2 linked regions of the Pelorhabdus rhamnosifermentans genome follow. The protein of the gene in region 2 interacts with the protein of the main gene of each other region in a pairwise test. Links are inferred from orthologs where the notes say so. Each region holds a gene or a part of one and is shown on either strand. Other genes may lie near its edges. The genes, in order: ligA and leuS.

Region 1 (14,939 bases), on a different replicon or contig from region 2:
TCACATTCGCAACATTTTTAAGCTCGGGCACGCCGTTGATCAGATTGTCCACTGGCATTGTAGCGGCAGTATAGCCGACAGTTGTCGTTGTTGTTGCGCCGGAACCGGCAATTGTTCCGCCTGTAGCAAGAATGACAACGTTAGGCAACTTAGCTGGAGCATCTGCTGCTAAAACAACCACCTGTAAACTGAACATCAATAAGCATACTGTAACAAGGACACATAGTAAACGTCTTTTCATAATATCACTCCCTATGGTTATTTTATCCATATAAATTTTACAGTGAATTTTTATGATTTACAATACTCGGATTCGTTATAATAATCAAAGTCGGATATCTGTTTCCACAGATCAGGATGGTTATTTTCTTAAATGTAATGTGATAACCAACCTATCTAATCAATCTGTATAACTCTGCTTATAAGCAACTTGAACGGCTTCGTCAGAAAATTCATGTTCCCAACGAGCTACAACAACAGTAGCAATACAATTACCAAATACATTACAGCTTAATTGCTTCACCATAGTGTGGGAATATGGCTCCGAACAGGGCCACTAAAACAAGGCCGAGAAAAATTTGACTCGTAAGACCAAGTCTTTTTTGTATTTAATCCTCAAATTGGCATTTTGTAGGCGCTTTTGTTTGATCTCTTCAGGGCATCAAATACAGTCAGCGATTGGCTTCCAAAAACTTTAGAGCAACTTCCGGAAATAAGGTGTAAGAAAGGATATCTTCCGTAGAAACATTTGAATAGCTTTTTGCAGCGAGTTCCTGCCTGGAATTTTCTAACTGTGGCGAAATGTCATCGGCTGGCCGGTGATCGATGGTTGGTTCATCGCCAAGAATAAGCTTCCGAATAGATCGATCAATAGGGGCAGGGGTACGTCCATATTTTCCCCTCACCAAATTTTTGACCTCTTCCGGAATCACTTTGTAACGGCCCAACATCACATTGAATGCTGCCATCGATCCAACAATCTGACTAGTGGGTGTTACAAGCGGCGGGTAACCTAATTCGGCGCGAACTCGCGGCATTTCGGCAATAAGTTCGGGAAATTTATCAGCCATCCCCTGTTCCTTCATTTGGTTAAGAAGATTTGATAGCATACCACCAGGAATTTGGAACTTGAGCACTTTTGTGTCTATTTCGATAGCCGTATTCAGTTTAAAAGTTTTTTCAAGCTCGCGCTTCACATTGCGAAAGTAATCGGCAAGCGGATAAAGTTGTTCTTTATTGATACCTGTATCTCGCTCATTACCTTCCAATGCAGCTACAATAGCTTCTGTGGCTGGTTGTGAGGAACCCATCGCGAAAGGGGACAGTGAGCAATCCACGATATCCACACCCGCTTCAATCGCCTTTAAATACGTCATAGACGCCATGCCACTCGTATAATGGGTATGTATATGAATGGGCACCGAAATATTTGCTTTAAGTACTTTTACCAAATTATAAGCGTTGTAAGGTGCCAAAAGGCCAGCCATATCTTTGATGCAAATAGAATCGCACCCCAAAGATACTAAATCTTTAGCAACAGCCAGAAATGTCTGTTCGTTATGGAACGGACTAATTGTATAAACGAAAGCGCCTTGTACATGAGCGCCAGCTTGTTTAGCAGTCTTAATTGCGACTTCCATATTCCGGACATCATTCAGTGCGTCAAAAATTCGCAGAACACCCACACCGTTATCTACAGCACGTTTGACGAATTCCATCACGACATCATCCGCATAATGGCTATAACCGAGAACATTTTGACCCCTCAGCAACATCTGAATAGGGGTCTTTTTCAGATGCTTTTTCAACATTCGAAGCCTTTCCCACGGATCTTCGTTTAGGAAGCGCAAGCAGGTATCGAAAGTAGCTCCACCCCAAGCCTCAATTGAAAAATAGCCGATTTCATCGAGCTGTTCCAACATAGGAACCATATCCGAAGTACGCATTCTGGTAGCAGCTAAAGATTGATGACCGTCACGCAATAACGTTTCTGTGATCCTCAAAGGATCCTTATTTTCGAACATACCTTTCCCACTTCCTAAATTATTATTGTTTGTAGTCCTTATCCGTTTCCATCAGGGGAAAACGCCGCGAAGCTTCTTCGCCGTAACTACTCTTTTCAGAGCAACCATATATGCTGCCATCCTCATGGAAACGTGGTTATCAACGTGAACTTTCCAAACTTCCTCAAACGCTCTTCTTACAACTTTTTCCAAATTGTTATTAACGTAATCTTCATCCCACATGAAAGACTCGATATTCTGTACCCATTCAAAGTAAGAAACAACAACTCCGCCAGCATTAGCCAAGATATCAGGAATAACAATAATTCCTTTTTTATTTAAAATTTCATCGGCATCTTTGGAAGTGGGTCCATTAGCACCTTCTACGATCACCTTGGCTTTGACATTGTCCGCATTTTCTTTAGTAATCTGATTTTCAAGTGCTGCCGGGAATAAAACATCCACATTGAGCGCTAATAATTCCGCATTCGTTATCATTTGAATGCCTTCTTCGGTATAGCCTTGAAGTGACTTATGATTTTTGGCGGAATACTCAATAGCAGCCTCGACATTAATCCCGTCCTTGTTATAAAGCGAACAATAAGCATCCCCGATAGCGACAATTTTGAAACCCTTTTGTCGCATAAGTTTTGCACCAATACTACCAACATTTCCGAAACCTTGAACAGCAACCGTCATATTTTCATGCTTAAGCCCCAGTTTCTCCAACGTATTGAGTAAGGCAAACATGACTCCCCGCCCAGTGGCCTCGCCTCTTCCCAAGGATCCGCCAATTTCAATTGGCTTGCCTGTTACGACAGCAGGCACGGCATATCCTTTGAGCATGCTATACGTATCCATGATCCAGGCCATCACGCGGCCATCTGTATTGACATCAGGGGCGGGTATGTCTCTTTCCGGTCCTAAAATAGGTAAAATTGACGCCGTGTAGCGTCTTGTCATGCGTCTTAGTTCCCCTTCAGACAGTTTCGAAGGATCGCATTTGATAGCCCCTTTCGCACCACCATAAGGAATATTTACAACCGCGCATTTCCATGTCATCCACGCCGCCAGTGCTTTCACTTCATCTACATCACACTGAGGATGAAATCGAATACCCCCTTTGCAGGGCCCTCTGGAACTGCTATGTTGGATCCGGTAGCCTTCAAATATTTCCGTATGTCCATCATCCATAACAACAGGCACAGAGACGATCAATTGCCTTTCCGGAGAACGAACTGCTACGTAATCATTATACGTATACCCCAAATTTTGAGCCGCTTCATCGAGAACCTCTAGCATATTTTGATAAGGATTGTACATTTCAGACATAATCTTAACCTCCTCAATAATATTTTAGATAGTAAAGCCGCTGCAAATGAAAGATTATAAACCAGCAACTGCTTCGGCTACCTTTGTTGCTAAACCATTCATTTTCTTTATCGGCACTGCACAGACCGCAATTCGCAGCCCTTTGGCAAGTGGCACGGCAAATATATTGTTTTGCTGCAACAACTTACTTACCCCCGTTGGATTTGTAGTCGGTACACTGAGGAAAAATCCGCCGGAATATGGTAAGCACGCCAATTTAGCCGCCTTAGCTTCTTCAACAAAAACACTCGCGCGTCGTTGAAGCAATCCTACATATTGTGATCGTTCGCGACCAAGTTGAGTCAACAATTCTGCTTCCTTATAGATATTTGCCATCACTTTCATGCCCGCACGACTGACACTCGACCACCTTGTTCGACAAGTGATTGTTGTTGCATTGACAAATTCATCAATCACATTCTTGTCTGATGACACACCAATGGCCGCCCCTGTGCGTTGTCCATACATGGTAAATCCTTTGGACATGCTAAAAGCAAAAGTAACCAATATATTTTTCGATAAATTACTAAACTTCTTGATAAAAGCTCTTCCCTTATCCGCATTGGGTAAGTAATCCATGTAGGCGGAATCAATAAGAAGTACAATCGTTTTCTGGCCCACAGCATAGTGTTTAATAATATGAATTACCTGATCCCACTCTGGGTCAGTCAGGCTATAGCCTGTAGGATTATGGTTAGGCGTATTCAAAACTATGACGAGATTATCTTGCTTTATAATCAATTCATGAACTTTTGCTTCAAATGATTGGATGTTAAACCGTAGATTCTCATCATGAAGCGCAAAGGTTTCTAATCTTCTCGTGATATCACTACAAATTGCTGTATATGGCTGCCAATACCAGTCGTGCGTTAAAACGGCATCGCCAATATTGGAATAATTCCAAATGATATTATGTACCGCTCCGGCACCACCGGCAGTGGCTACAGCTTCAATATAACCCTCAGGCTTATAATTACCGAAAGTCTGTTCAATGGTGGCCGACAAATATTCCGGCAACCCTCTCACACTGCCATAAGCAGCAATGTCGTCATTTGACAAGCTCCGAAATGCTTTTTCTACGGTTGGAAGAAAGACTATCTTTGCCTGTTCATCGCATAATGTGCCAATCGTTGCATTGATCACCTCTTCTTTGCCGTATTTAGCAGTTGCTCGCCCGGCGGCTGCAACTGCATCAAAAACTTCATCAATAAAAACTTTTCCCTGAGAATGCACTGCAAGTCTGCTTTGTGACATACGTCCTCCTTTGTTCATTTTTTTGAAAAACAATAGACAACCATTTATCAATATCTGTTCTCTGATGCGATAAAAGTCTAGAACATCACCTCCACTATCGTATTTTGTATTTTGCACTTTGTATACAATGTTTAACTATTCTAAATATAGTCTTTATTCACTTATTTGTCAACGAAAACTAAACTTTTTACTCCTCTAAAATTTCTTAGCTACTTTATTAAAAATGAAGCTTATCTTTTAATACAAATATCACAAATAGAGATACATTCGCTCGCTGGAAAAACAAAGAGGCACTTTTATGTGCCCCTTTGTTTTTATAACTCTGCAAATATGAAGTTAGGTAAACTTTTTTAGGTTTGAATATTAAGTTTCTAACAAATGGATTTGTGGCTACTTAACCATTGCAAAGAAATCGCTTTCCGAAAGAACTTTCACACCTAGCGCCACTGCCTTATTCAACTTATCTCCAGCCCCCTCACCTGCCAGTAAATAAGTCGTTTTCTTTGACACGCTGCCCGTAACGCGTCCTCCATTGGCCTGTATCAGTCGAGAAGCTTCTTCCCTTGACATACTAGGCAGCGTGCCTGTTAAAACAAATGCAGCACCATTCAGGCGATCATCAGCTACATGTTGAACAACTTTTGATTTCATATTCACGCCTGCTTGTTCGAGTCGCGCAAGCATCGTTTGGGTTTGGGGTTGAGCAAAAAAAGTTGCAATTGCTCTAATGCTTACGTCCCCAAGACCTTTAATATCGCCATTTTCCTGTAGTTGTTTCTCAACATCGTTTAGCTGTTCTTTCAGATCGCTCAGCTGCTTAAGATCCTCTTGGTTCTCTGAAATTTCCAATCTTTTTTCAAGCTTTTTTTGTTCTTTCTTTAGTTTTTTCCTGTCATCTTTCAGTTGTACATATTTTTCATAACTAATGTTTGCAATAGCATATATGTCAGGAAAATGTTTCTCCAAAATATCCCCGGTATGTTTACCGATATTAATTATACCAAGCCCATTTATGAGGCGAGCCAAATTCTGATCTTTTGAACGCTCTATAGCCTCAAGAAGATTATCAGTACTAGCAATATAATTAGGCTCTGCCTGCTTACGCGGACGGCCATCCTTACGAACAGCTACTTTCTTACGTGGGCGTGTAATAATGCCACTCGCAAGAAACTCTTCCCGATGATTTTTGAGGTAATAAATATCAGCTATATCCTTGATGTATCCCTTACTCATAAGCGCATGAACAGCGGCCGGACCAAATCCATCTATATCCATTGCCCCACGTGAGGCAAAATGCATAATAAGTCTCACGAGTTGCGCCGGACAGTTTATCCCGCTGCAGCGAATATCGGCCCCATCGTCACTTCTAAAAGCAGGGGCTCCACAAACCGGACACTTGTCAGGAATTTTAAACGTAATCGTTCCCTCAGGGCGTTCTTCTTTTTCAACCCTTACAATCTCCGGAATAATTTCCGCAGCTTTACGTACAACAACTGTATCGCCAACACGTATATCTAACCTGTCAATCTGATCCTGGTTGTGCAAAGATGCTCGCGACACTGTTGTGCCTGCCAACCTGACCGGCTGTAAAATAGCTAATGGCGTTAATCTCCCAGTTCGCCCCACATTAACTTCGATATCTAATACCTTCGTTTGCTTTTCTTCGGGAGGGTACTTGTAAGCAACCGCCCATCTGGGCGCTTTTGCAGTGGCACCCAACTTCTGTCGATCCGCTAAATTATCTACCTTCACAACCGCACCATCAATGCCATACGGTAATTCGCCGCGTGTTTCACCTATTGAAGAAATAGCATCCCATGCATCTTTCTCCGTGACACATTTGACATATTGTATCACCGAAAACCCCTGTTTAGACAGCCAATCAAGCGTCTCTGCATGCGATGCAAATTTTTTTCCTTCAACCGCTTGAATATTAAAAATAAAAATTGATAATTTTCTTTCGGCAACTACATTCGAATCTAATTGCCGCAAAGTACCAGCAGCACAATTTCTAGGGTTGGCAAATATTTTGCCCTCTATTTCTTCTTGGCGTTCATTGACAGCCTCAAACGCAGCATCGTCCATATACACTTCGCCACGCACTTCAAGGTAAGGAAGTTTTTCGGATATTTCTAGTGGTATGGAACGTATCATTTTAAGGTTTTCAGTTATGTCTTCACCATAACTTACTCCATCACCACGAGTCATTCCCTGTACAAATTTTCCATCTTTATACCGCAGCGAGACAGAAAGACCATCAATTTTATGTTCAACAGTAAATACTGGACTATCGAGTTCGTTCTGCATCTTTCTTATGAAGTCTACTATTTCATCTTTTGAAAATTTGTCTTCAAGCGAAAGCATGGGAACATCATGAGCGATTTTTTTAAGATCTCGTTTAACTCTGCCACCAACTTTTTTAGTAGGTGATTCCTGCATTACTAACTCAGGGTTGTCACGCTCAAGCTCTTTAAGTTCGAGTAACATTCTGTCGTACTCATAGTCACTTATTACCGGCGCGTCCTCATCGTAATACTTACGATTATGATATTCGATCTTGTCTCTCAACTCTTTAATACGATTTTGTGTGTCCATTTGATGTCCTCCGCTTCGTTACTGTCTAATTTACTGTGGCTAAGCTACAGTAAAAAATGGTATTTCATCATTCATAAAGAACATACATCTAGACAATTTCCGTTTTAAACATAAATCACCATCACCGCGTGTCACTCCCTGTCTGAGCACTCCCTCTTATGCTCGTGTTAAAGGCGCATATTTTACCATAAAAGGTTTAACGCCTACTGCCGGAAAAGCAATGGTAATCTCCTGTTCTTCCCCTGTTCCTTTCACGCTGACTACCGTGCCTGTGCCGTACTTTACATGCTGCGCTTTTTCCCCAACCTTCCAGTCGAAGGTACTTTTCACATTTGATACAGACGAACGGATGGTAACCGCAGGAGGCAATGAAAAGGAAGGCCGCTGACCCGTACGCACTGGCGAATGCATGTCCCTGCTACGCGTAGCTGCAAAAGAGGTTGCCTTGGCTTTGATTTGCCGATCAACCAGTTCAGGCGGAATCTCCTGAATAAACCGTGAGGGCCCTGACATTTGCGTCCGACCATAAATGGTTCGCATTTTAGCGCTTGTCAAATACAACTTTTCTTTGGCCCGCGTAATTCCCACATAACACAGTCGACGTTCTTCTTCTAACTCCTCTTCATTCATTAAAGCCCTTGAATGAGGGAAGATGCCTTCTTCCAGCCCAATGAGAAAAGCTGCACGAAATTCCAGACCTTTGGCTGAATGGAGCGTCATTAAGGTAACCTTTTCTTCGACAAACTCAGCCGTATCCAAATCTGATACAAGAGCGACACGTTCAAGAAAATTTTCCAAATTATTTTCCAGTTCCTCGTCTTTCGCAAAATCACGGGCCACAGTTAAGAGTTCTTTAATGTTCTCAATACGCGACTCGCTTTGATCTGTACCTTCTTGTTGTAATTCTGCCAAATAACCGGACGTTTCAATCACTTTTTCAATAATATCCCGCACAGAAAGCGTATTTAAATCGCCCATAAGCGTAAAAATCAATGCAGACAAATCTTCGCACTTTTGTTTTACCTTGGCTGTGAGCCGTGGCACCTGATCGGTATTAGAAATGACATCGAACAGGGTAAGATCGTTTTCTGCCGCCACAGCCAGCATTTTATCGATGCTAGCCGCACCAATCCCGCGTTTGGGAACATTAATAATACGACTTAAGCTTACCATGTCCGCCGGATTATAAATTACTTTTAAATAAGCCAAAATATCTTTAATTTCCTTACGGTCGTAGAATTTCAGTCCTCCCACCATCGTATAAGGAATGCCCTGCCTCATAAAAGCTTCCTCAATGACACGCGACTGCGCATTTGTCCGGTAGAGCACAGCCACATCACCATAAGGAATCTGATGAATACTATTCAACTTCGTAATATTCTCTGTCACATACTGCGCTTCATCCCGTTCGTCATAAGCCAAATAATAAGGAATCGGTTCGCCTTGCTCTCGCGTACTAATTAGTTTTTTCGGTTTCCGATCAGTATTATTCTCGATGACGGCATTCGCTGCATCCAGAATCGTTGTCACAGAGCGATAATTTTGTTCCAATTTAATCACAACGGCATCAGGATAATCCGACTCAAAATCAAGAATGTTACGGATATCGGCACCGCGCCAGCCATAAATACTTTGGTCGGCATCGCCTACAACACAGATGTTGCGATGTTTTGCCGCCAACAGCCGCGCTAACTGATATTGCGCCCGGTTGGTATCCTGATATTCGTCAATTAAAATATAGCGAAACTTTTCTTGGTATTTTTCCCGTACGGCTTGATTTTCTTCCAGCAAACGCACCGTAACCATGAGTAAATCATCAAAATCTAAGGCATTACTACGCAGCAACTTATCGTGATAAAGCTGATAGATCTCCGCTACCTTTTGGTCATGAAAATTATCGGCGGCATCCGTGAACTCCCTCGGCCCCTGCAAAGAATTTTTGGCATTGGAAATGGCGGCAGCCATGGAATTGGCCGGAAAATGCTTATCATCGAGATTGAGTTCTTTTAAGCAATTCTTTATGACATTTAACGTATCAGAGCTGTCATAAATATTAAAATTACGACTATAGCCATTGACATGATCAATTTCATAACGTAAAAATTTCGCACAAAAAGCATGAAATGTACTCAGCCAAATGTCTTTGGCCGCCGTTCCCACAAGAGCAGCTACACGATCTTTCATTTCAGCCGCTGCTTTATTTGTAAATGTAATGGCCAAAATCTGCCATGGCTTTATTCCCTGCGCAAGCAATTGCTCTGTACGCGCATCAAGATTATTTAACGCTTGAGGTTGCTGAACCACTTGGCGAAGTACAGCCATATCAGCCGCAGAAAAATAAGCCGGCGGCAAATCTTCTGCTTCATCGTTTCCATAACGAAGCAAATAGGCAATTTTATGAACTAAGACCCGTGTCTTACCACTGCCAGCTCCTGCCATAATGAGTTGCGGTCCCCTTGTTTGGATGACAGCCTGCTGCTGAGCACCATTGAGTCCCGCCAAAAATTGTTCTTTTAGCTTTCCCCTTAATAACTGATATTCTGTAATTTCCGATTGATTTAATGCCAAAATCGTTCACTACCCCTTCCAATACGCCAAATGACACATTTGCTAAACCCTAACTGTAAATTATTCGACTCAATTGATTGTAAACCTGCCCCTAAATAAGAAAAGCCTAGACAAGAGCAGGACTGTACAGTTCCTTAGGAACTACACAGTCCTGCTCTCAAGCCCCTTCGACTCCAATCAAATCATTTGAATAAATACATCCATGACACCGCCACAGACCATACCTTCATCAGCGGCAACAGACTGCAGCATATCCACTTTATAAACAAAAGAACGCCCTTCATCCATGGCAGATAACGCCTGTAAACGAACTGCCGCTTCGGCGCAGCCGCCGCCAATGGAACCGGTCATAGCCCCGTCAGGCTGGACAACCATTTTACTGCCCGCCTTGCGTGGTGTCGAACCCCAGGTCCGAATAATCGTCACTAATGCACCTTTTTGGCCTGCTTTTTGTAACTCACATACCTTTTCAAGCACTTGTTTATTCATGATGTTCAGCCTTTCCTGTTTGAGTGAGAAATCGCAGTGATCCCTGATTAAAGACTGCAATAATTTCAGCAGCAATACTTAGTGCGATTTCGGCAGGCATTGCCCCGCCAAGATCAATGCCGATAGGTGCATAAACTTTTTGCAGCAAAGCAGGTGAAAAGCCTTCTTCAACAAGCAAGTGGACAATTTCCCGAACCCGGCGCTTACTGCCGATCATGCCGAGATACCCAACCGGGATGGCTAATATTTTTCTTAAACATTCCAGATCATAGCGATGGCCGCGCGTCACAATGACAACAGCCGTCTGGTCATTCATTTCAGATTGCAAATCCGTAATGCCTTGAGCAAAGCTATTGCACACAACTCGCTGAGCCTCAGGGAACCGCGCCTCATTGGCAAAATCAGGTCGATCATCCACAACAGTCACATCAAAATCAAGTTGTGCTAAAAATTGCACAAGGGGCTGACTAATATGACCGCCGCCAAGAACAACAGCTTTGCGCCGATCCAACCACTTGTCCCAAAAGACCTGCTGTTTTCCTTCAGCAAATTCAAGTAAACGGGGACCTTGCCACACCTGTTCCTGAAGATGCCGCAACACTTCATCTGTAAAATTTTGATCAATGAGACAACCGTCGCTACGCCCATCAGGATAAAGAAGCAGCATCTCCCCCACAGACTGAACCTGGTCAGGCAGGGCTCGCACGAGTGTTAGAACTTGCACTTCCGGATGATCTTGGGTTGCCTCAAACAATTGTTCAAACTGCGCCAATTTGATTCCTCCTCTTGACTACTCGCCAGTCAATCTACTCATAAGCAAGGCTTCCAGCACGCCGCCACCAACGGCTCGGGCCTTATCAGAAATAGTAAAACAGTATTCCCGGCAACTCCGTGGATCAATATCCCCGATTTTCATCCCCTCCTGAACGGTCAGGCCACTTCTAAGCAACCCTCTTAAAACACCGCCAATCTTAGCAGGCACAGGCTGCTTCTCCACAGTTGCAACGACTTCGCCTTTTCTTACAATATCACCAATATTCTTCATGCCTTGAAAAACACCTGCACAAGGTGACTGGAGCAACCGTTCAATCGTATAACCACCAATATTGCCAGGAATGGCTGTATTGGGAGCAGCCGTCCCTGACAAAAGTACTCGTCCCAAATCATGACCGCGCTTGGTCTCTACAACAAAATGCACATCTTTCCCTACGGTAAATCCCGGCCCTACGCCAACAACAAGCGGAGCATCTGTCAAAGCCGTCGCAATATTACGCTTGGCGAGAATGGCATCCACAACAGCCGCCCAGTTTCTTTCTTGCACACACCTTCCTGTTTCATCGACAACAACAGGAATGGCGTCCTGTTCAAACGTGGCAGCAAGACCATCCATTTCCGTGCGCACGGCTGTAACACCTTCCACCTCTGTCCGTCCTCGATAGACAGCCTCAGCAAAAGCTACGGGACGCCGAATGACAGTGGGCTGAGCAAGCTCAGTCATGACAACAAGAAAACCCGACCGATAAAGCCGATGGGCGATCCCTGTGGCTAAATCACCTGCTCCTTTGATTAAAATCAATCTACTCATGGAAAACCTCCGACTAGGAACACAAATTCTCTTGATAGATTTCTTGCTCAGCCTCGCTCAATCCTTTAAGGACATTAATTTTTTCGTCATTTAGTTTGAGCTAATTTTTTACAGTCTCCGAGTAAAAGGGTTTGCGGAACAAATAACGCCCGCTAGGTTCTTCTTGCAGCTTGCCACTGACGACGACTTGTCTGCCGCGCAAAAAAACATGACGGGCCTTTCCTGTCTGAGCAAACCTTTCATAAGGTGTGTAATCCACGCGCTGCCGAAGGGTTTCCTGACGAATCATCCCACGATAAGTCGGGTCCCAAACAACAATATCGGCATCACTTCCTGGTGCAATCGTCCCTTTTTGCGGAAACAGGCCAAATAGTTTGGCCCCATTTGTAGCTATTAATGCCACAAACTGATTCAACGTAATCTTCCCTGTCAGAACGCCATAAGTATACATCAATCCCAGGCGATTCTCCACACCTGGTATGCCATTAGGAATTTTACTAAAATCATGGATTCCCAAGTCTTTTTGTCCCGCATAATTAAAGGAACAGTGGTCCGTACCCAGTGTATTAATTGCGCCACGACTCAGTCCCGTCCATAACGCCTGTGTGTCACTCATCAACCGCAGCGGTGGTGACATAACGTATTTAGCCGCAGTAAAATCGTCTGTCTCATAACAAGACTCATGAAGCAGCAAATATTGAGGACACGATTCTGCATACACTTCTACACCACGATTTCGCGCAGCAGCAATGCTTTCTAAAGCACTAGCGCAACTTACATGAACAATATAAGCAGGAGCACGCGCAATTTCTGCCAAGGAAAGCACACGTGCTACAGCTTCCTGTTCCGCAGCAGCAGGATGGCTAATCGGATGATAGCGCGGAGAAACCAGACCTTGCGCGAGTTTTTCCTTGATTAGTTGACTAATAACATCGCCGTTTTCACAGTGAAATGCCATCAAAGCACCTATTTGGGGGCTGCGCTTTAATGCGGCAAACAACACACCATCATCGACTTGAAGGGTGCCTTTATAGGCCAAATATAATTTGAAGGATGAAATGCCCTCATCATGGACTAAATGAAACATTTCTTGCTCTATCTGCTCATGCCAGTCTGTAATGGCCATATGAAAACCAAAATCGCTATAACTCTTACCGACTGCTTTCTGCTGCCAATTTTCCACGGCCTGCTGTAATGTCTCTCCCTTATTTTGTGTTGCAAAATCAAGAATCGTCGTTGTTCCGCCAAGCACAGCCGCCGCCGTGCCACTGGAAAAATCATCCGCTGTCACCGTTGTACCTGTATTTAAGTCGAAATGCGTATGTGTATCGATCCCACCGGGAAAAAGATAACAGCCGTTTACAGAAATAACCTCATCGTCCGGTTGAATCACCTGCGATCCGATGGCCGCAATTTTTTCACCCTCTAGTCTCACATCGCCTTGATAACAATCTGTCGCAGTTACAACTGTCCCGCCTTGTAAGACAATTCCCATCTTATCTGCCACCCATAAGCAGCGTCATAACAGCTTTAGCCGTATGAATCCGATTTTCCGCTTCATCATAGACAATCGAATGAGGGCCGTCAATCACAGACTCTTCTACTTCATTATTCCTGTCAGCAGGAAGTGCATGCATGTAGAGCACATTTTTATCAGCTGTCGCAATTTTGGCCTGGGTGCATTTCCAGGATTTCTGCGCCATAAGCTTATCATCAACAACTTTTGCAGCACCAGCTAAGCTGGCACCTGTTTGATCCGTAACCCAGTTGCCCCAATTTTTCGGAATGATCACATGAGCCCCTTCATAGGCCTGCGCTTCATTGTCCGTTACAGTTACAGTGCCGCCATATTGAAACGCATTCGCTCGCGCTTGCTCAATGACCCACTCAGGCAGTTCCCAGCCTTTCGGATGGGCCAGTGTGACATCCATACCATAGCGAGGAAATAACAAAAGTTGTGAAACAGGTACTGAAATTGGTTTTTTATGACTCTCCGCATAAGCCCAGATAATCGATATTCTGGTCCGCTTTAACGAACCAATTTTTTCTTTGAGTGTCATGAGATCGGCTAGTGCCTGGAAAGGGTGATACAAATCGCATTGCAGATTCATAATAGGCTTGGTTGACCATTGGGCCATTTCATTCAAATATTTATTGCCATACCCCCAATTGCAATAACGACAGGCAATGGCATGACCAAATCGTGATAAGATGATCGCCGTATCTTTAGCTGTTTCACCATGAGCCACTTGCATATTGCTTGCATCAAGAAAGTTGGCATGTCCACCAAGCTGGGCAATACCAGCTTCCATAGAATTTCGCGTGCGTGTCGATTGCTCAAAAAACATCAAAAACATTGTTTGATAGAGTAAATAAGGGGTGGGAACACCCATAGCAAAACTTTTCTTGAGGTCAAACGACACGTCAAGCATGCTGTCAACTTCTTCTTTTGTAAAATCCTCTAAATTAATAAAATGTCTGCCACGAAATACAGTTTGCATAAAAATTTCTCCTCCATCCCATTTATCTCATTCTGAGACTCCCTGTTTATTCCTAAATCTCCTCAAAATTCCATCAGATTTTCCGTAATCTTCGGCATTTTCTTCGCATACTCGCTAACATAAGATTGAGGAATGACGGCGTACATAGCGGCTGCTCGGACAAGTTCCGCTTTCCAAGTTTTTTCATTCGGTGCATGCGCTTGATTTTCGTGCCCCGGTCCAAAGCCAATACAAGGAATCCCATAACGTCCCATAATAGAAACACCATTTGTTGAAAAGGTCCACTTATCTAATTCAGGAGCTGCATGGAACAGCGCCTCGTAAGCTTTCATCAGTAGTGTGCATACGGGATGGTCTTCTTCAATCAACCAGGTTGGAAAATAGCATTCCGTCGGATAAACAAGCCCGGTATAAGCCGGACGTTCATAAGTATACAGACTCACTTCAGCCTTAGCCGCTTGGACGCTTGGCAGGTTTTTGATCTGCTTGATAGCAAATTCGCCTGTTTCTCCCGCCGTAAGCCTCCTGTCAATGGAAATCCAGCATCCATCCGCAACAGCGCATCGTGAGGGA
Region 2 (15,065 bases):
AAGCTTTCAAATCTTTCATTGCCATTCTCTTGTCAAGAATGTTCGCTGCCAACTTGGCTTTTTCCAAAGCCTCCGGCCAACTGTACGGCAGGTAGGCGATGTTGCGATATCCTTCGCGATAACCCACGCAAAGTTTTAAAGTATCCGGTCGTTCATGGCCTGTTACGCCAGCCACTTCCACCCGGTCTTTTTCCAATTCTTTTACAGTTACATTGCTAAAATCAGCTACCACATCCGGCGTAAGATACTTTTTCGGATCATGGATTTCATAAAACAATTGTTCTTTAATCGACTGTGGTGTTACAAGACCGCCCGTATTTTTAGTTTTTGTCATAACAAGTTTCCCAGGCTCACTAATTTCAGCTATCGGATAGCCTAAAAATTCCGGCTCTGGAACGTGTTTCCAATCATAATCGTAGTTACCACCAGTAGCTTGTGCACCGCATTCCGATAAATGGCCTGCCAAAATACCGGTAGACAAGGCTTCCCATTCACCCGTTTTCCAGCCAAATTCATACTGCAGGGGCGCAAGCCACATTGCAGTATCGGTAGAACGCCCCACAATAATAATATCGGCTCCACCCTGTAAGCATTCTATAATCGGTTCTGATCCATAATATACATTCGCATTGATCATGCGGGGCAAAATTGAATCGATAGCTTCTCCAGTATCCATATTATTCATCGATATCCCTTGTTTTCTGAGTTCCGGTATAATATCCATCACATCATCGCCAAGTACATAACCGATCTTTAAATTCAAACCCGATTCTTTAATCGCCTCTTTTGCGGCTTCCACTGCTGCCTTGATATTCATGCCTCCGGCATTCGTCAAAACCTTAATCGATTTTTCTTTAATCATTGGAAGCATTTGTTTTAAAGCCGTGATAAAATCCCTTGCATATCCTCTTTCAGGATTGTGTTCTTTCTGTCTTCTCATAATTGATAAAGTTAATTCAGCTAAATAGTCGCATGCGATATAATCAACATTATCATTCTTTGCCATAGTTATTGGAGCATCATTTAAATCTCCCCAGAAACCTTGACCTCCACCAATTCTTACTGTTTTCACAAATCCACCCTCTTCACAATATAAAATATTATTTCGTATTTATATATTGCAACTACCATGCCAAAAAAAAATAATGCTTAATAAGCATTATAAATATCAACCAAATCAGTTATTTCAAGCAATTCTTACACATCTGGCAAAGTATATTGTTATATACTTTGTATACAGCAATATACTTTGTATACAATGCAAATGCTACTTGGTATACAGTTTGGGATCAATATCATATAATTTCAACTTGCGATAAAAAGTACGCCTGCATATCCCGATGTTTTCCATTGCCTGTGTTCTATTTCCATGCGTTTTTTTCAACTCATTCACTATCTGAATTTTTTCCACACCCGATATCATATTCTTTAAAGTTTTTTCTTTATGTTTAAATGCATGCTCCTTCTCAGCTATACTTGAATTTTGTATTTCGTCTGGCAAATCCGCTATCGTGATCATATCTCCTTGGCAAATAATCACCGCATATTCAATACAGCTCTGGACCTGTCTTACATTTCCAGCCCAGTGATGAGTTAGCAATAAATTTTTCACTTCATTAGACAAAGTCAATTTCTTCTTATATTTATTACAATATAAATTTAAAAAATGTTCAGCTAAAAGAATGCTATCCTCACCTCTTTCTCGAAGAGGCGGAATCGTTATTTTAAAAGTATTCAATCTAAAATACAAATCCTCTCTAAACTTTCCCTGATTCACCATTGATTTTAAATCTCTATTTGTAGCAGCAATGACTCGCACATTTACGATATTAATATTATTAGAACCTACTTTTTGAATTTCGCCAGATTGAAGAACTCTCAAAAGTTTTGCCTGCATAAACAGTGGCATTTCACCTATTTCATCTAAAAATATTGTTCCATTATTAGCCATTTCAAATTTACCCACTTTACCGCCCTTTTGAGCACCCGTAAAAGAGCCAGAGGAATATCCAAAAAGTTCACTTTCAAATAAACTTTCAGGGATAGCCGAACAGTTAATATTTACAAATGGATTTCTTCTTTTTTTACTCACACTTACTATCGCGTTAACTACAACTTCCTTCCCTGCTCCACTTTCTCCCTCAATTAATACGGCAGCGTCTGTGGGAGCTACAATACTTGCTAATTTTAAGCAATTGATAAACTTCTTATCATTTCCTATGATATTCGAAAAACTTTCAGGTAAGTCCTTGTGAAATTTTGAACTACCATTATAAAAATAGCCCGTTAATTTACGAACTTGTTCCAATTCTTTATTTAGCAAGGATACCTCTGTGACATCTTTAAAAATGGATACAGCTCCTAAAAGTTCATCCGCAACTATAATTGGATTTATATTGACTACAATTTCTTTTCCCCTCGTTTTCACTTTTACAACCGTATTTATTTTCGGCTTTTTTTCTTTTAAACTGTCTAATATAATCGCTCCAGGTTCTATTTCACTTACAAATTGATTTAATACTTTATCTTTATTAACATGAAGAATTTTGGAATACGCTTCATTCACATAAATTATTTTTGAATTTTTATCTACAATTACTATTCCATCATGAATATTATCAATCGCCGCTAAGATCATATATAGAATATTTTTATTCATCCTATCGATCATTTCCATGAAATCACCTCAATTTAGGTTATGTAATTTCCGGATTATCAAGGCTAACTATAACTCAACTTTCATAGACTTAATGGCCAAAAATTCTTCATTGACATAGATAAATAATAATTTTTTCCAGTGAAACAAGACCTTTATTCAATTTTAAATCCTGATCAGCCTGACTCAAAAGCCCTAGAGCCTGTTTGAGTTGTGCAAGCTGAAAAACGCGACTTTGTTTAATTAATCGATCTGTTACAAAAGGCATAAGCTTTAAATAACTGCCAATTTCTTTGCTGCTAAAACCTTCTTCAATCATAATTTTTGCCTGATACAACTGTCTTACCTGCCGTGCTAACAACGCCAATAGACGAAGCCCTGCCTGACCAGTCGCTATTTGTTCTTCAAGAACAGCAAGTGCCAGGCGGGCATTTTTTCTGCTCAGTGCATCCATCATAACAAATACGGAAATTTCCGGAACGCTGGCAAGAAGCATATGGACATCTGCCACCGTAATTTCTTGTCTCTCTCCTAAATAAAGAACAATTTTCGTCAGTTCTTGTTCAAGATAATTCAGCGATGCATGAGGCATCAAGCTTACAGCCGTTAATATCTCATGGAGTGCCTCAGAGCAAATATTTTTGCCAAGTGCACCAATTGTGCCTTCCAGCCAGCTTTGCAATTCCCGCCCTTTTAGTGGCGCAGCCTCCAGGACAGCCCCGACTTCAAAGGCTATCTTAAATGTCTTACGCCTTTTATCCACCTTTTCATAACTAATAAATATCAGAACAGTTTGCTTGGGTATAGCCTCTAAAAAGCGCAGTAAATCTTCATCCTTTTGCGGCCCCTTCTCTTCAGAACGACCTTTTTTTGCCGCACTAAAAAACCGCGTATTCCTTACAAGCAGCACATTACGCTCTCCTAAAAAAGGAAAGCCCTCCGCAATACCTTGAAGTTCAGCAACCGATGGATCTTGATCAAACGTTATTAAATTCATATCACGTTCATCAGGGGTCAGTAATACTTTAAGTATCTGCTCTTGATACTCTTTAAACAGATAGGGCTCTTCACCATAAAGCAAATATAAAGGTTTAATCTTACCTGCTTTCAAGTCTTTTTGTAAAGCTACGTAATCCATAAAACATCAAATCCTCCTAATGGGACATGCCACCAACAAAGGTTCTAACCGATATATTCCGGCCATCAAGCGTAAATACGACAGCGCCATTTTCATCGGTCCGATAAATTTTTGCGTGAATCGCCTGAAGACGCCGCAGCGTTTCCGCATGAGGATGACCAAAGTGATTGTCATAACCTACAGATATTATAGCATACTCAGGGTGAAGAACAGCCAGAAAATCAGCTGTAGAGGCATTTTTCGAACCATGGTGGCCCACCTTCAGCACATTAACAGGCGTAATCCCCTTTTCAAGTATTTCTTGCTCCCCATCTGCCTCAAGATCACCTGTTATAAGGAAACTGTTCGCCCCGTAGTTAAAACGAATAACAGAAGATACTTCATTGCCTGGCTTTTCGCGAATCGCATTTTCAGCATGAATCACTTCAAAATGAACGCCATCAAGATCCAGTTTTTGTCCCTCAGCAGCAAAAATCAAATGCTCATGATGCATCGCTTTCTCCAAAGCTAACATGGCAGGCGATGGCGCCTCCTTGGCAATTACCACCTGCTTCACACATAGAAGCTCAGCTACAGCTGCTGCACCGCCAGCATGGTCTTGATGTCCATGCGTAAGAATTAAAACATCGACTTGAGTAACACCATAATGTTTTAAATAAGGAACAACAACTCTTTCCCCCACATCAAAAACGCTATCTTCACCTAGTGTGCCGCCTGTATCGATTAACACAGCATGTCTATGAGGCGTAATGACGAGTGTCGCATCCCCTTGGCCGACATCGATAAAATGTACTGTAACAGGTTTCGGCCAAAACGCATAGCAGCTCCCCATAAGAAGCATAAGACTGCACAAAAGAGCAACACTCCATGAATAACGCCGCCAGACTTCACGAGCTGACCAAATAAATTTAGGATGATAACCGAATAGGTAAAATAGTCCGATATAATAAATAAGCCCCGTGAGCCAATTAAATGCTGGTACGTAAAGCAATCCACCCCAATAAGCAAGCCCTTGAGTCAGTAATACAGCAAAGCCAACTATCAAACTACAAAAAGCAAAAATAAAGCGATTGAGCAAATAAAAAACGGGTAAAATCCACGTACATACTGCACCAGACAAGGCAACAAGAACAGTCAATTCAATAATAGGAACAATGGCCAAATTGGCCAATATCGAAGATAGGGGAAGATTATTAAAATAATAAGCAACAAATGGCAAAACACCCAGCTCCGCTGCCAATGTCACAGCAAGCGATAAAGCCAGCGGCGTCGGCACAAAATCCAGCTTATTGCGAAGTGAGGGAAAAAACCATACAATCCCCCCAGTCGCTGCAAAAGATAGCAAAAAACTCAAATCATAAATCCACAGTGGTTGATAAAATAATAGCAGTAAAACCGTCATTAATAAGGCCTGGGAACTATTCCAACTGCGTCCACTCCAAACTGCAAGCAATGCGGCAAGCCCCATCATAAGTGACCTCACAACGGCGGGTACAAGTCCCGAGAGCATGGAATAAGAAATCATAAACATGGCACAAACAGCTGCTGTCACATTGGAAGATGCATGGAACAAAGAGCAAATTGCGGCTGCTGCCCCAGCAACAAGGGCAATATGAGTACCAGAAACAGAGAGAATATGAATAATTCCCGTGGCTGCAAAATCATGAATAATATCGCTGCGAATTCCATCATAACCACCAAATAACATGCCACTCAGCAAAGCCGCATCCCCCGGTGCCATCGCCTCTGCCATACGCTGATGCACTTGCGCGCGCATATCAGCCAAAACGTTAGCCAAAGAAAAGCCGTGAAAGCGCTGCTCACCTCGCATAGACTTGATCCATAGCGTAGCCGAAATGCCTCGCTCTTTCAGCGACATCACTTGATCAAACATTGCTGGATTCTGATAATTGTGAGGCAAATAAAGCTTGCCTGTAAGCATAACCCTGTCGCCCAGACTAAAGGCCCTGTCAGATTGCTGCTGACTTAGAACAGCCATAAATTTACCAGATACTTGATGCCACTCGCCATGAACTTGAATTTTGCGGGCTGCAATCACATACGTTACATGAATTTTCCCATTCATAGAAGCAGTAACCTTCGGAACATTCGCGACTTCTCCCTTGATACTTTGCTCGCCGCTATAATGACTAATATCAGTAGGCGAAACAGCAAGCGCAAAAGACATGAGTAAAAAACCAACAAACATAAAAGAAATGCTCAAAAAAACTTTCGCATAAAAAAATTCATCTGTATGAAGACAAAATACAACTCCGCCGAACAGAAAAATCACTAAAATACCTGCTACTGTAATGGAAATATACGATTCGACATAAGGCTGACAAATCAAACCGGCCAAAAATGAAATCACAATTGGCCACAACACGACAACCGCCTTCTTTCAACAAACTCACTAAACTATATCACAAGCTTGTCCCTCACCCGATTTAACCGCTTGGGAGTAAAGCCCGGTACATGTAATAAGTCTTCGAAAGAAGCAAAAGCACCCTTTTTTATGCGATATTCAACAATTTGGGCGGCAAGCTGCGGTGAAATTCCTTTGACAGTACTAAGTTCCTCAACTGAAGCTGTATTCACATTGATAGCTTCAGTCGCCGTCCCTTGCCAAGTATGCCCTTGTCGCACACTTCCCGCCGTCTGAGCAGCCTTTTTTTCTTTAACAACGGGAATATGAATATGCATACCATCCTTTACGACACGTGCCATATTCACTTTGCTCATATCTGCATCAAATGTCGTTCCACCAGCAAGTGCAATGAGCTCTGTTACTCTAAGACGATCGTTGATTGTATAAAGCCCGGGCTGATTGACTGCACCTGTTACATACACAACGGAATCTCCTTTCGCTTTTCCCTTGCCTGAAGGCTTTTGCTCTGTGACAACATCATCATTAGTAAATTCAGCATCAACAGCAGAATGCTTGCTGGAAAAAATAAAAAAGCTTACCCCCACAGCCATGGCCGCCATAACTAAGATAATTACCAATCGTTTCTTATAGGTCCCCATTTGACATCAGACCCCTCATAAGAATATTATCGGCTAAAAGACATCCAGTCTTGATGTAATATTTCGTTATTCTTCAGGCATTTCCTATATATTTTTGCAATAATCTGTATAATAGCAAAAAAAAAAAAATGATCTGACATGTTGTCAGATCAATGAGACCAAATTCATTTTCACCTAAGCTACTTGCATCACATAAAATTGTTTTCTTTTCATCTTACCATAACCGCTGCGGCACGCCCGGGCCACTTGGCAAACCGAACATATACCAGAAAGTAAACAAAAGATAAAACATAACAAAGAAGGATAGTGCATAAGGCATCATAAGCGACAAATAAGTACCAATACCTGTATCTGCTTTATACTTTTTCAAGTCCTCTAAGAAAAGCGGTAAGAAAGGATTAACAATCTGAACCGTATTCAAAGCACCATCACCAGCGCGGAATGCCATTTGAATAAATGCCGGATGATAACCAAGCAACATAAACATGGGAACAAAGACAGGTGATAACAACGACCAAATTGCCGAGCCACTAGCAATAAATAGCCCAAGTAACTGACCAAGTAACATCATGCAGATCAAGGCCGGAAGACCTGTCATATGAATATTCTTTAGAAAATCAGCGCCTGTTGTTGCAACAAGGGTAGCCACATTAGTCCATGTAAAGGCAGCAATAAATTGCGCAATAACAAAGGCCATAACAAGAAAACCTGATAATCCTTTTACAGCTTCACTCATCATATGAATAATATCATCACCATTTTTAATCGAACCCAATTTGAGCCCATAAGCAAGACCTAAAGTAAGTAAAAAGAAAAAGAGCGACGGTACAATCCCCTTCATAAATGGTGATCCCGGAATACCACCTGTTTCGAGATTTCTGAGCAAGGCACCTTCAGGTACAACTAATAACATTAAAACAGCAATAAAAATGATGGCCACAATTCCTGTAAACTTAAGAGCTGTTTTTTGCTGATCTGTCGGCTTTTCTAATTTTACTTCCTGACTGCTTTGAAAAGTACCTAAACTTGGCTCAACAAATTTTTCAGTAATTACTGTCGTAAGGATAGCAAGAGCAAGAACGGCAAATGAAGCAAAATACCAGTTATCAATCGGTGTTACAACCATATTCGGATCAACAATTTGTGCTGCTTGCGTCGTCAGCCCTGATAACAACACATCTGTCGTAACAATTAACAGATTGGCTGTAAACCCAGAATAAATAGCAGCAAGTGATGCAGCAAATCCTGCAAAAGGATGTCGTCCCAAAGAATAAAACAACATAGCTGCAATCGGCGGAACAACAACAATAGCGGCATCAGAAGCCATGTGGCTCATAAAACTAATGATTACAATAGTAAATGTGACATATTTCGGAGGAATAGCGTGAACAGCCGATTTGATGGCAGCATCCATAAATCCGGCTTTTTCCAGAAGACCAATACCCAAAGTCATTACCATAATCATGCCAAGCGGCGGAAAAGCAAGATAATTTTTTATCAAATCCGTAAAAATCCATTGTAATCCTTCTTGACTAATTAAACTTTTAATAAAAATTGGTTTATGTGTAGAAGGATGAATGGCAGCCACATGATTCGAAGCTAATATTGCAGATACAACAGCAAGAAGACCAATTAATAGTAAAAATAGAATTGCCGGATTAGGAAGTTTATTCCCGAATATCTCAATTTTTTTCAAAAATCCACTGCGCGGATCATCATTTACCTGCGGGTTGTTTGCCAACTTGCTCATCAATACATTTCTCCTTTGCATTAAAAATCCTCATTGCCCTATTCCTTCTCATCGCTTCGGCTTTAATAACCAGCTCCTTCACTATAAAATGTTATTACAGACCATTTTTGGCCTTTTAAAAGACATTTCCAAAAAATAAACATAAAACTCCCGCATAAATTGCGAGAGCCCCATCGCTCATGTAAGTGTTATATTAATAATTATTATATGGAACAATCTATCATCTGTCAAGATCTCCAATATCAAATATATTTTGACGACTACTGCCTTAAAACTCTTTAATAGCAAAATTATCTTATGAATTAAGAAAAACCGCTAGCGTGGCCTTTAATAAGTTCGACGAGAAATCATATCACTATAAACCACAAGTCAAGTAAAATAATAAAGCATGTAAAATGATTCCTGTGTTGTTTTCAACTGTTACTTTCAATAAAAAAAGTCAGTGCTAATACTTTTATCGGCACTGACTCAAAAGTTTCCTATCACTATTGAAACCCTATTTTACAACAATATTAACAAGTTTATGGGGAACACAAATCACTTTGACTACTTTTTTATCAGCAATCAGGTTTTTCACTTTATCCTGTTTTAACGCCGCAGCCTCTAGTGCCACTTTATCAAGACTGGCTGGAACAATTAACTTATCGCGCACTTTCCCATTAATTTGTAACACAATTTCCAGTTCATCCTGCTCAATGGCGTCTGGATCATATTTCGGCCACTTTTGCTTATGAACACTGCCTTCTTGTCCCATTTCAGACCACAATTCTTCTGCTATATGCGGCGCAAAAGGAGCAATGAGTTTCACAAGTGAAGTCAAGACCTCATAAATCAAACCGGATTTCGGCTGATCTTCCTGGTCTTTAAACAGATACAAAGCATTAACAAGCTCCATAATGGAACTAATGGCTGTATTAAAATTCCGTCTCTCTCCAATGTCATCGGTTACTTTCTTAATAGACAAATGTAAGGCGCGACGCAATTCCTTATCGGCTTTCGTCAAGCTTACTGTATCATAACTCGTTTCTCCGCCACGAATCGTGTCAACATAGTGATAAACAATCCGCCACAAACGATTGAGGAACCGATGAGAGCCTTCCACTGCTTGATCATTCCACTCCAGATCCCGTTCAGGAGGAGCGGCAAATAAAATGAATAACCGCGCTGTATCAGCGCCAAATTTATTGACAATCTCTTCAGGCGAAACAACATTGCCTTTGGATTTTGACATTTTCGAACCGTCTTTAATAACCATTCCTTGTGTTAACAGATTTTTAAAAGGCTCATTGACATTGACGAGTCCCGCATCAGCTAGCACTTTCGTGAAAAAGCGCGAATACAATAAATGCAAAATAGCATGTTCAATGCCGCCAATATATTGATCAACAGGAGCCCAGTAATTGGCCTGCGATGAATCAAATGGTGCCACTTCGCAATGCGGACTCGTATAACGGAAATAATACCATGAGGAACAAATAAAGGTATCCATTGTATCTGTTTCACGCCTTGCTTTACCACCACATTTCGGGCAAGTACAATTGACAAACTCCTCAACAGTCGCAAGTGGAGACACGGCACCTTGATTAAAATCCACGTTTTCTGGCAAACGAACAGGTAATTGATCTTTTGGTACAGGAACAACGCCACAATGAGGACAATAAATAATCGGAATCGGTGCCCCCCAATACCTTTGACGGGAAATGAGCCAGTCACGCAGACGATAATTCGTCCTGCCGCTACCGATCCCTTTCTCTTCCAGCCACTTGGCAATGGCAGTTCGTGCATCTTCACTTGTCATACTGCTGAACTCGCCAGAATTGACAAGAATGCCATCCTCATGATAAGCGTCTGTCATGGAATCAAGACTCAGCTCTTTGCCTTGCGGTTGAACGACAATTTGAATAGGCAAATCATATTTTTTTGCAAACATAAAGTCACGTTCATCATGAGCCGGAACCCCCATAACAGCACCTGTCCCATATTCAAACAATACATAGTTCGCTACCCAAATCGGCACTCTTTTACCTGTAAAGGGATGAATAGCGTAAGCACCTGTAAACAGACCTTCTTTTTCCGTGTCACCTGATGTACGACTAACTTCACTAAGTCCACGCACCTTAGCAACAAAATCCTTGACAGCTGCTTCCTGTTCTTTACCCGCAATAAGGCGCTCAACAAAAGGATGCTCTGGTGCCAACACAATATAACTTACACCGTAAACTGTGTCCACTCTTGTAGTATAAACTGGAATTTTTTCATGAATCTCAGGAGCATCAAAAGAAAATTCAGCACCCGTACTTTTGCCAATCCAATTTTCCTGCATCGTTTTCACTCTGTCAGGCCAGCCCTTGAGTTCACTTAAATCAGCAAGCAACCGATCAGCATAATCGGTAATCTTAAAAAACCACTGTTCTAATTCTTTTTTCACAACAACAGAGTCACACCGCCAGCAATGTCCATCAACAACCTGTTCATTAGCTAGTACAGTATTACACTCTTCACACCAGTTAACAGCGGCTTTTTTCTTATAAGCCAAGCCTTTTTCATAAAACAATAAAAAGAGCCACTGTGTCCAGCGATAATAATCAGGATGACAAGTAGCCACTTCCCTATCCCAATCATAAGACAGACCAAGCGTCTTTTGCTGTCGGCGCATATTGGCAATATTATCCCATGTCCATTTATCCGACTTGAGACCATGTTTAATAGCCGCATTTTCGGCAGGCATGCCAAAAGAATCCCACCCCATAGGATGAAGCACATTGTAGCCCTGCATCGACTTAAACCTGGCAATAACATCACCAATGGAATAATTTCGGACATGCCCCATATGTAAATTACCTGATGGGTAAGGAAACATTTCCAACACATAGTATTCTGGGCGCTGACGATCAAGCTTTGTCTCATAAGCTTTCTGTTCCTCCCAGATGCGTTGCCATTTCGATTCTACTTCCGCCGGTACATATTTTTCGTTCATCATAAGAAAACCTCCCGAAATACAAAATAGGGAAAAATAAAAAAGTCCCTGGCAATAAAAGCCAGGGACGAGCAAACTCGCGGTACCACCCTGATTAGTGACAAAGTCACCCTCTCAATTCCGATAACGGCGGTTTTCCGTCAGCAGTTCATTCTTTTACTGCTGCTCCTCCACAGTGAGTTCAGTTTTAACGAAACGTCAGCTCCCATCACCCGCTAACTTTCTGTTGATTCGACAAAACTTACTACTCTGTTTCTTAAGATTTATGCATATAATTATATAGCAATCTTTAACAACCTGTCAAATCGACAATTCTCAAAAAGTTCTAGTCAAAAATTCACGGCATACAATAAATTTTAGGAGGTGCGTTATGTATAAATTAATTATTGGTACAGTCAGAGTCACCGTAACAGACGATAACATGAGTCGTGAGCAAGCCGCCACTTTAGCCAAACAGGCTATTGCCAAAGCAAGCAGTCATAATAAGCTGCTCAGCCATGTAGAAATTTCGTCCAATGAAGACGCAGAGCCGGAAGTAAAAGCAACAGAAAAAGCCGGCTGCAAGCTGATGCGGAAAAGCATCAAACAAAGCATCATTGATACGATTGAGGCAGCTGTACAAGAAAAGGTTTGTCCATCAGGCGCTTTTGTCAATCGTGAACTTTGGTATGATAATGATACAGGACAAGAATGGCGCGGTGCCGAAGTAGATACAGCACGCAGTGAAATTTACGCTAAGTTTGACTCCTGGCTAAAAACGTTATGAACGAAAAAGGCCAAAACTGGGTGACTGACATGCAAACAAAAACAGGCTGTAAGGCCTGTTTTTGTTTGCATAAAATATAAACAATTTCTCCAACGCTATATCATTTGGGTCTTGCCTCTCTTCAAACAGACTCTAGTGATTCAATAACCGGCGGCGTAAAAGCTACAGGTGCTTCAATCACGTTCGTAGACAAGCCTAGTGTATTTAACAGATCGATAAAAGGTGTAGGATCTAATTCTTCCACATTTACCATTCTCTTAATATCCCATTCACCGCGCGCAACCAAAATGGCAGCTGCCACAGGGGGAACGCCCGCCGTATAACTAATCGCCTGTGATTCCACTTCCTTATAGCACTCGGCGTGATCGCAAATATTATAGATAAAAATTTCCCGCTGTTTATTGTCTTTTGTACCGCGAATAAAATTGCCAATACAAGTTTTCCCCGTGTAATTAGGAGCCAAAGAAGACGGATCAGGTAATAGCGCCTTTAACACTTTAAGTGGCGCAATTTCCACACCATCTGCAATCTTGACCGGTTTTTCTGAAGTCAGTCCAATATTGGTCAAAACAGAAAATACATTCAAATAATGATCACCAAAACCCATCCAGAAACGAATGGAAGCGGCATCGATATTCTTTGACAAAGAATGAAGTTCATCATGTCCAGTCAGATAAACAGGCTGGCTTCCCACTACAGGAAAATTGTAGTCCACTTTTACGGAGTGAACCTTTTGCAACACCCATTTTCGATCAATCCAAGTCCATACTTTCTTAAATTCCCGAAAATTAATCTCAGGATCAAAGTTAGTAGCGAAATATTTACCATGACTGCCTGCATTCACATCTAGTATATCAATAGTATCGATTTGATCGAAATAGTCTTTCTGTGCCAAAGCACACCAGGCATTGACTACGCCGGGATCAAATCCGATCCCTAAAATAGAAGTAATGCCGTTTTTTTTACAACGTTCCTTGCGCTTCCATTCGTAATTAGCATACCACGGAGGATTTTCACAAACCTTGTCTGGTTCTTCATGAATAGCTGTATCCATATAGACCGCGCCTGTTTCAATACAAGCTTCCAAAACAGACATGTTAATATAAGACTGACCTACATTGATAACAATTTCCGACTGAGTATCCTGAATGACATGAATCAAAGACGGAATATCCAAAGCATTCACTTTACGTGAATACAATTTTTTCGATGAATCTTTCAAGTGATTTTTGCTTAGCACGCTTTCGATAATGTTCTCACATTTTCGCTGAGTACGCGAAGCAATACAGATATGACCTAAAATATCGTTATTCATGGCACATTTGTGAGCAACTACATGGGCCACTCCGCCAGCACCAACTATTAAAACATTTTTTCGCATTTTTCCCTCCTATTACCTAAAGACATTTATGACAAACTATTTAAGAAATCTTTATAACCAAATTTGCGGATAACCTCTACCGTGCCATCTAGCCTACGTACAGCAATCGCTGGCATCTGTAATCCATTAAACCAAGTCTTCTTGACTAGTGTATAGCCAGCAGCATCAGCGAAACGGATTTCACTACCGATTTCCAACTTATCTTTAAAACGAAATGTACCAAAAATATCTCCAGCCAAACACGAGCGTCCAGCAACCATATACTCATAATTCCCCTTATCGCTTGTTTCCATTTTGGCTGACAATCGATATATCAATAAATCCAGCATATGAGCCTCTACAGAAGCGTCAACAACAGCAATATTCATTTCGTTATGAACTAAATCAACAACGTGAGTAACCAATTCGGCACAATCTGTAATCGCACTTTCACCTGGTTCCAAATAAACTTGCACATCAAATTCTTTTGCAAAATCAGCCAACTTCTTGCTGAATTTTTCAATCAGATAGCCTTCTTTAGTAAAATAACATCCGCCCCCAAGACTGACCCACTGTAATTGTTTGAGTATGTCGCCATAACAGTTCCCAATTATATCAAGCTGTTGTGAAAAAATATCCACATCATCATTTTCACAATTGTAATGAAACATCAGACCAGTCAGACGGGGAATTCGTTTTTCAAGTAGCGCTTTATCCACAACGCCCAACCGTGAATACCTGCGTGCTGGATCAGCCAAATCAAAATCAGAATAGCTTATTCCTGGATTGACACGCAAACCAAGTTGTGCCGATTTCGCAACATCGTAATATTGATCTAATTGTGAAACAGAATTAAAAATGATCTTATCGGCAAATTGAACTACAGACAGCACATCTTTCTCAGAATATCCTACACAATAAGCATGTGTTTCTTTGCCGAATTTTTCAAAACCCAATTTTGCTTCAAAAAGAGAACTGGAAGTTGTGCCATCCATGTACTCTTTCATCAAGTCAAATACACACCAAGCGGAAAAACACTTGAGAGCCAAAACTGACTTCGCTCCAGAAAGCTGACGAACCTTCTGGATGATCTGTAAATTGCGAAGCAATTTTTTCTCATCAATAAGATAATAGGGAGTATCAATTTGCATTTTACAAATCTCCTGTTTTTAAATGTTATAAGTTCTTTTGACTCATAAAAATAATAATAGCAAAATACAGCGCATTTGTCGATTATTCTTTAAAAGCAATCAAAAATTCATGTTCAAAGTCATTTTCCGCTGAAATGATAGGTTTTAATACAAAAGGCCCGCAAATTTTTATCATTTGCAGAGCCTCCTATCTTGATCATCTTTTATTATGATGCTGCATTAAACAAATTTTCACCGACC

Evidence for each region.
Region 1: the proteins of leuS (region 2) and ligA interact in binary tests that used the Escherichia coli proteins (3 or more experiments, as listed by UniProt). The link is inferred for Pelorhabdus rhamnosifermentans from one-to-one orthologs.

What each region holds. Positions count from the first base shown.
Region 1 is NZ_JAHGVE010000018.1:66,351-81,289, reverse strand. What follows is about bases 4,622-7,598. They hold ligA (NAD-dependent DNA ligase LigA), read right to left. Parts: upstream 7,224-7,598; coding sequence 5,019-7,223; downstream 4,622-5,018. Other genes in these bases: pcrA (DNA helicase PcrA), read right to left, coding at 7,380-7,598; Ga0466249_RS18405 (pyridoxal phosphate-dependent aminotransferase), read right to left, coding at 4,622-4,628. Also shown: Ga0466249_RS18420 (type II asparaginase), read right to left, coding at 1-241; Ga0466249_RS27275 (hypothetical protein), read right to left, coding at 401-526; Ga0466249_RS18415 (pyruvate carboxylase subunit B), read right to left, coding at 672-2,024; Ga0466249_RS18410 (Glu/Leu/Phe/Val family dehydrogenase), read right to left, coding at 2,076-3,335; more of Ga0466249_RS18405, read right to left, coding at 3,390-4,621; more of pcrA, read right to left, coding at 7,599-9,725; Ga0466249_RS18390 (XdhC family protein), read right to left, coding at 9,969-10,280; Ga0466249_RS18385 (XdhC family protein), read right to left, coding at 10,273-11,052; selenium-dependent molybdenum cofactor biosynthesis protein YqeB, read right to left, coding at 11,071-11,865; hydA (dihydropyrimidinase), read right to left, coding at 11,966-13,360; Ga0466249_RS18370 (ornithine carbamoyltransferase), read right to left, coding at 13,362-14,366; Ga0466249_RS18365 (YgeY family selenium metabolism-linked hydrolase), read right to left, coding at 14,429-14,939. UniProt on the Escherichia coli protein: DNA ligase that catalyzes the formation of phosphodiester linkages between 5'-phosphoryl and 3'-hydroxyl groups in double-stranded DNA using NAD as a coenzyme and as the energy source for the reaction.
Region 2 is NZ_JAHGVE010000009.1:70,486-85,550, reverse strand. Bases 8,809-11,911 are described here. They hold leuS (leucine--tRNA ligase), read right to left. Parts: upstream 11,549-11,911; coding sequence 9,068-11,548; downstream 8,809-9,067. Also shown: Ga0466249_RS12555 (acyclic terpene utilization AtuA family protein), read right to left, coding at 1-1,072; Ga0466249_RS12550 (sigma-54 interaction domain-containing protein), read right to left, coding at 1,268-2,677; holA (DNA polymerase III subunit delta), read right to left, coding at 2,766-3,794; Ga0466249_RS12540 (DNA internalization-related competence protein ComEC/Rec2), read right to left, coding at 3,811-6,180; Ga0466249_RS12535 (ComEA family DNA-binding protein), read right to left, coding at 6,213-6,821; Ga0466249_RS12530 (AbgT family transporter), read right to left, coding at 7,036-8,571; Ga0466249_RS12520 (hypothetical protein), read left to right, coding at 11,919-12,314; Ga0466249_RS12515 (saccharopine dehydrogenase family protein), read right to left, coding at 12,436-13,695; nspC (carboxynorspermidine decarboxylase), read right to left, coding at 13,722-14,825.